2 linked regions of the Crateriforma conspicua genome follow. The protein of the gene in region 1 interacts with the protein of each later gene in a pairwise test. Links are inferred from orthologs where the notes say so. Each region holds a gene or a part of one and is shown in the gene's direction. Other genes may lie near its edges.

Region 1 (3,491 bases):
GCCGAATGGACTCGATGATGGCGTCGTTGGGATCAGACATGACAGGCTCGAGAAACGGGACCGCCGATCCGCCCGAAGGCGAAGCACCGATCGATGGAGAAGGGCACCCTTGTGGGGCAGCGCGTTCCGACGCGCCAAGGCGTCGCCACACAATCCTACCGTGGCGACGGAGGCACCGCGCCCCGCCGCATTGGGCGACCGCAAATTCACCACATAAAGCCATGCCAGTCAATAACTTATGACGTCTGCTCGTCGCTCCGGGGCCGTTGTGGCCGGGACCCAAAATCCTTACACTAACCGGTTCGTTCAGCGGCGAATCTGAGCCCCAAATTCGGCCGGCCGGTCCCCCCATAGCCAAGAGCAACGACGTTGGCAGACGACGAATTCGAAGACGGCAACGAAAACCAATCAGACAATCCGTCGGACGCCGAACCGTCCGAGTCGGGTCCGGAAAACACAGGCGCCGATGACGTCGAAGCCGGTTCAGAAAACGGCAACGGCGATCCACCGTCGGGCACCGACATGGTCACGCCGGCCGGGGACGGCGAAGGGGGCCGTGGTGCCCTGCGGATGGTCGATCTGCCGATCGAAGACGAACTACGCGACAGCTATCTGACGTACGCGATGAGCGTGATCGTCAGCCGTGCCTTGCCCGACGTTCGTGACGGCTTGAAACCATCCCAACGTCGGATTTTGGTCGCGATGAACGACCTGAACCTCGGCCCGGGCAGCAAGCGGGTCAAGTGCGCAAAGATCTCTGGCGACACATCGGGTAACTATCACCCGCACGGTGAAAGCGTCATCTATCCGACGCTGGTTCGGATGGCCCAAGAATGGAACATGCGCAGCCTGTTGATCGACAAGCAGGGGAACTTCGGCAGTATCGCGGGGCTGCCCCCGGCGGCGATGCGGTACACCGAAGCTCGCTTGAGTGCCGTCGCGGCCAACATGCTGGACGACCTGAAACTGGACACGGTCGACTACGTCCCCACCTATGACGAAGCACGCAGCGAGCCGACCGTTCTGCCCAGCAAGTTTCCGAACCTGCTGATCAACGGTTCCGGCGGGATCGCCGTCGGGATGGCCACCAGCATCCCACCACACAATCCAACGGAAGTCTGCGACGCGTTGATCCGGTTGATCGACGAACCGGAAACGACGATCGACGAATTGTGCGAAATCATTCCGGGCCCCGACTTCCCCACCGGCGGAATCATTTGCGGACGGGCCGGCATTCGACGCGGTTACAAAACCGGACGCAGCACGATGGTGGTGCGCGCCCTTTGCCGAATCGAGGAGATGAAGGGCAACCGCCATCGCATCATCATCACCGAGATCCCGTACCAACAGTATCGCGACCGGATCGTTGAAAAGATCGCCGCGTTGGTCAACGGTGACAAAGTCAAAGGCATCTCCGCGATCCGTGACGAAAGCGATCTGAAGGAACCGGTTCGCCTGGTCGTCGAACTGAAACGCGACGCCGATCCGGATGTCGTGCTGAATCAGCTGTATCAATTCAGCCCGCTTCAAGACACGTTTTCGCTGATCTTCTTGGCCCTGGTCGACGGCAAGCCGCGCGAACTGACGCTGAAGGAAATGCTGACGGAGTTTCTTCGTCACCGCGTCCACGTGATTCGGCGCCGCACCCAATTCTTGCTGGCCAAGGCGCGCCGCCGTAAACACACCGTCGAAGGTTTGTTGCTGGCACTGGCCAACATCGACGAGATCATTCAAACGATCCGTACCAGTCGGACACAACCAGAAGCCAAGCAGCGGTTGATGGGCATCGAATGTCCCTCATCACTGATGCAGCGGGCGCTGGGCGACGAAGGTTTCAAGCAATTCGTCATTGAACGCGGCGAGGCGGAATCGTACACGCTGACCAGCGTCCAAGCGGATGAGATTCTGCGGATGCGGTTGGGCCAGTTGGTCAACCTGGAACAGGAAAAACTGACCGACGAACATGCCGAGTTGCTGAAGGAAATTGCCGACTATCTGGACATCCTGGGCGATCAGGAACGCGTCTATGGGATCATCAAGGATGACTTGGAAGAGATCAAACGACGCTTTGGTGACGCGCGTCGGACCGAAATCTCCGGTGAAGAACTCGGTAACATCGACCTGGAAGACTTGATCACCGAAGAAACCATGGTGGTTTCGATCAGCCACAACGGGTACATCAAACGGACGCCGACCAGCGTTTACAACACACAGCGTCGTGGCGGCAAAGGCCTGAAAGGCGCCAAGACGGATGAAGCCGATCCGATCGCTTTGCTGTTTGTCGCCAGCACCCACGCGTACCTGCTGTTCCTGACCACGGCCGGAAAGGTCCGCTGGCAAAAGGTCTATGACTTGCCGCAACTGGCCCGCGATTCCAAGGGACGCGCGATCGTCAATCTGCTGAACCTGGAGGAAGGTGAACAGATCGCCGAGTGTCTGGTCGTGCGGGACTTTGACCAGGAAGGCTACTACGTCGCGATGGCGACCCGCAAAGGATTGGTCAAAAAGACGCCGCTGGAACAGTACAGCCGTCCCAAGAAAGGCGGCATCATCGCCATCAAGCTTCGCGACGATGACGAATTGGTCGATGCCGCCGTTGTCGGTCCTGGTGACGAGTTGATGATGGTCACCCAAACCGGCATGGCGATTCGTTTCAAGGAATCGGATTCTCGCCCCATGGGACGCAACACCTCGGGCGTCAAAGGCATCTCCCTGGTCGGCGACGACGAAGTCGTCGGCATGGTGGTCGCCGATCCCGATGCGACGCTGCTGACCGTTTGCGAAAACGGCTATGGCAAACGCACCCCGTTCGGTCCGAATTTGGTGGAGACCGAAGATGACGAGGTGGGCGAAGAAGAATCGACCAGCTCGGGTGCCCGATACCGAACACAAAAGCGAGGCGGTAAGGGGCTGCGAGACATCCGCACCAGCGAACGAAACGGACAAGTCGTGGGCATCGCCGTGGTCAATGATGACGACGAAGTGTTCATGATGACGGCCAAAGGCAAGATCCAGCGGATCAAGGCCGGCGACATCAGCGTGATCGGTCGCAACACCCAAGGCGTTCGCATCATGAACGTCGACGCGGACGATTCTCTGATCGAAGTGGTGCGTGTGCCGGCCGAAGAACGCGATGAAGAGGAAGCCGAAACGGCGCCGACACCTGATGGTGGCGATTCCAGTGACTCGGGCAACGTTCCGGCGTCAGAAGATCAAAACGAACAGTGACCTCCGGTCGCTGATTCGTTTCGGTTCGCGGCACGCCGATCAGCATCGTCATCAAACGGTTCAGACGTCGGAGGACGTCGGTGATTTCGCTGACGTCAAAGCCTGGTGGACCATACGGCGGGAATAGCCGGTCAGCTTGGCATGGCCGGGACACCAGCCTTCCAGGAAACGCACGAAATCGGCCCAGGCCAGCGGATACAGCTGTCGCCACTGCCTTTCCAAAGCGTCTAGATCGAATCGATCACCGTGATGGCGGACCACCG
Region 2 (3,259 bases), 530 kb from region 1 along the record:
CGTCAAATTTCGGCACGTCAAAGGCCACGCCGGCCACACCGAAAACGAACGCTGTGACGAACTGGCCGTCGCCGCGTACCAAAAATACTTACACCATTCGTCTCGTTAGGCCTGCGTCTCTGCGGATCGATCCCGGGCCGGCTTCCCGGCCCCGGTGACCCTTTTGGCGGGCCTTTCATGTCTTTGTTGACAGTTTTCCGGTGACGTGGGCTGCGGAATCACCCGGTCCGGGGCCGGACCCCACCGACGCCCCGGCGGCATCGTCAAAAGGGCTGCAAACCGCTAGAATTGCGGCTTCTTCGGCGTCCCCACGCCGCCCCCGATTCGGTCCTCAACGCAGACGTTCATGAGCGATCCTCAGTCAACCGATCCACAGCCCACTGATCCTCAGTCGCCCGATTCCCAGGAATCTGCCCAGCAACCCGCCGGCCAACCGGCCGCGGCGGCTCCGGCAGCCAATTCGGAATACACCGACAAGGACCTCCAGCACCTTTCGGACTTGGAACACGTCCGCGAGCGGCCGGGGATGTACATCGGGGACACGACCGGGCGCGGGCTGCACCACTTGGTGTACGAGGTCGTGGATAACTCGATCGATGAAGCGATGGCGGGCTTCGCCAAAACCGTCTCGGTCACCGTCCACACCGACGGCAGCGTCACGGTCGAAGACGACGGCCGCGGCATTCCGGTGACCCGTCACGACCAACTGTCCGAAGAATTGGACCGCGAGGTCAGCACGCTCGAGGGCGTGATGACGGTCTTGAAGTTCGGCGGCAAATTCGAAAAAGGTGCCTACCAAACTTCCGGCGGTCTGCACGGCGTGGGCGTGACGGTCGTCAATTTCCTGTCGCAGTGGGCCGAGGTCGAAGTCAGCCGTGACGGTTCGACGTGGACCCAGGAATACGAACGCGGCGTCCCCACCGGCCCGATCCAAAAAGGACGTGCCACTAAAAAATCGGGCACCAAGACCACGTTCAAACCTGATAACCAGATCTTCAGCACCACCAAGTACAACTTCGACACGCTGGCCAAACGGCTGCAGGAACTCGCATTCCTGAACAGTGGCGTTCACATCAGATTTCATGATGAACGCAACGGCGAAGGCGGTGATTTTCTGTACGAACGCGGCATCATCGAATTCGTCGAACACCTCAATCGCGCCAGCGACGTCCTGCACAGCGACGTGATCGTCTTCACCGGCAGTCGCGAAGGCGTCGAATACGAAATCGCGATGCAGTACAGCACCGAGTTCACCGAAAACGTCCAGTCGTACGTCAATAACATTCACACGATCGAAGGCGGCACGCACGTCTCAGGTTTTCGTACCGCGCTGACGCGGACGTTGAACAATTACGGCAAGAAAGAAAACCTGTTCAAGAACACGACGCCAACCGGCGACGATTTTCGCGAAGGTCTGACCACAGTGATCAGCGTGCGCGTGCCGCACCCGCAATTCGAAGGGCAAACCAAGACCAAGCTGGGCAACGGCGAAGTCGACGGCATCATCGCCGGCGGCGTTGGCGAACAGCTGACCAAGTACTTGGAAGAAAACCCCCGCGTCGCCAAGACGATCGTCCGCAAAGGTCTGTTGGCAGCCGAGGCACGCGAGGCGGCCCGAAAAGCCAAGGACTTGCTTCGCAAGCGGAAAGACGCCTTGGGCGGCGGTGGTTTGCCCGGAAAACTTCGCGACTGCATCAGCAAGAAGATGGAGGAGTGCGAAATCTATCTGGTCGAAGGTGATTCGGCCGGCGGATCGGCCGAAGGCGGACGGATGCGTGAATACCAGGCCATCCTGCCGCTGCGTGGAAAGATCATCAACGCGTACAAATCGCGCGAAGACAAGGTCTTGGCCAACGAAGAAGTCCAGTCGATGATCCAGGCCATCGGCACCGGCATCGGAGCCGATCAAGACATCAGCAAGCGGCGGTACAACAAAGTCGTCATCATGACGGACGCCGATGTGGACGGCAGCCACATTCGGACGCTGTTGTTGTGCTTCTTTTACCGCCAGATGTACCACTTGGTCGCCGGTGGCCACGTGTTCGTCGCTCAACCGCCGCTGTATCGCGTGCAGCAGGGACGGAATCGGTACTACGTCCAAACCGATGAAGAAATGCGGACGCGATTGCTGGAACGCGGTCTGTCCGATTCGGTACTGGAATCCGAAGACGGACGCCGCGCCGAAGGCGACACGATGCGATCGCTGGCCACCACGCTGGCGTCGATAGAAGACGCCATCGTTGCCTTGGAACGACGTGGCACCAGTCTTAAGAATCATGCCGTTCGTTTGGACCCGGTGACCGGAAAGCTGCCGACGTTCCTGTTGACCGCCGGCAACGACGAACACTGGTTCGGTTCCCAGGAAGACGTCGATGCATTCTTGAGCGCAAACAATCTGGTGCTGGACGTCGAGGAAAACGAAGACGACGAGGAAGCCGAAGCAAACAGCGAGGGCCAGGGCGATGGCGATGGCGATGGCGATGGCGATGCCGAGCCTAAGGAAGTCACCGAGATCGTGAACTTGGCCCACTTGGAAGAGATTCACGAAGTTCGCACGATCAACAGCGGATTGAAAGACCTGCAACCGGTCGGGTTCGGGTTGGATGACTTGATCCCGGTCGACCGCACCGGAACGACCGCACCGCGTTTCGAACTACTGCGGGGCGACGAGGTTCGCCGACCGCTGGACGATCTTCGAGCTCTGTTGCCCGAGATCCGCAGCGCCGGTGAAAAGGGTCTACAGCTGACTCGTTTCAAAGGCTTGGGTGAAATGAACGCCGAAGAACTTCGCGAAACGACCTTGGACCCCGAAAACCGAACGCTGATCAAAGTCAACTTGACCGACGCCGGCGCGGCCGACGAAATGTTCCGGTTGTTGATGGGTGACAAGGTCGAACCGCGTCGCGAATTCATCGAAAAGCACGCGCTTGACGTCCGCAATCTGGACGTCTGATTCTTCTTCGGATTCGTGCTCCAATCGCCCCCGGCCGCGACCGTGACGAATCGCTTCCGGGGCGCGCGTCGCGCCGGCGTGTCATGATCCCGCATCCATTCCGCCACCCATCGTGGACACCATGCCGAATCGACTTGCCGAATCGTTAAGCCCCTATCTGCTGCAACACCAAAACAACCCGGTCGACTGGTTCCCCTGGTGTAACGAAGCGTTCCAGTTGGCCAAGAAACTGGACCGGCCGATCTTTCTGTCGGTCGGTTACGCGGCTTGCCACTGGTGCCATGTGATGGAACACGAGAGCTTCGA

The links.
Region 2: the proteins of gyrA (region 1) and Mal65_RS01785 interact in binary tests that used the Escherichia coli proteins (3 or more experiments, as listed by UniProt). The link is inferred for Crateriforma conspicua from one-to-one orthologs.

Annotation. Positions count from the first base shown.
Region 1 is NZ_CP036319.1:974,380-977,870, reverse strand. Bases 64-3,428 are described here. They hold gyrA (DNA gyrase subunit A), read left to right. Parts: upstream 64-369; coding sequence 370-3,228; downstream 3,229-3,428. Other genes in these bases: Mal65_RS03515 (oxidoreductase family protein), read right to left, coding at 3,289-3,428. Outside these bases: Mal65_RS03525 (AAA family ATPase), read right to left, coding at 1-40; more of Mal65_RS03515, read right to left, coding at 3,429-3,491. UniProt on the Escherichia coli protein: A type II topoisomerase that negatively supercoils closed circular double-stranded (ds) DNA in an ATP-dependent manner to maintain chromosomes in an underwound state.
Region 2 is NZ_CP036319.1:449,141-452,399, reverse strand. What follows is about bases 21-3,153. They hold Mal65_RS01785 (DNA gyrase subunit B), read left to right. Parts: upstream 21-346; coding sequence 347-2,953; downstream 2,954-3,153. Other genes in these bases: Mal65_RS01780 (thioredoxin domain-containing protein), read left to right, coding at 3,075-3,153; rnhA (ribonuclease HI), read left to right, coding at 21-109. In the rest of the region: more of rnhA, read left to right, coding at 1-20; more of Mal65_RS01780, read left to right, coding at 3,154-3,259. UniProt on the Escherichia coli protein: DNA gyrase negatively supercoils closed circular double-stranded DNA in an ATP-dependent manner to maintain chromosomes in an underwound state.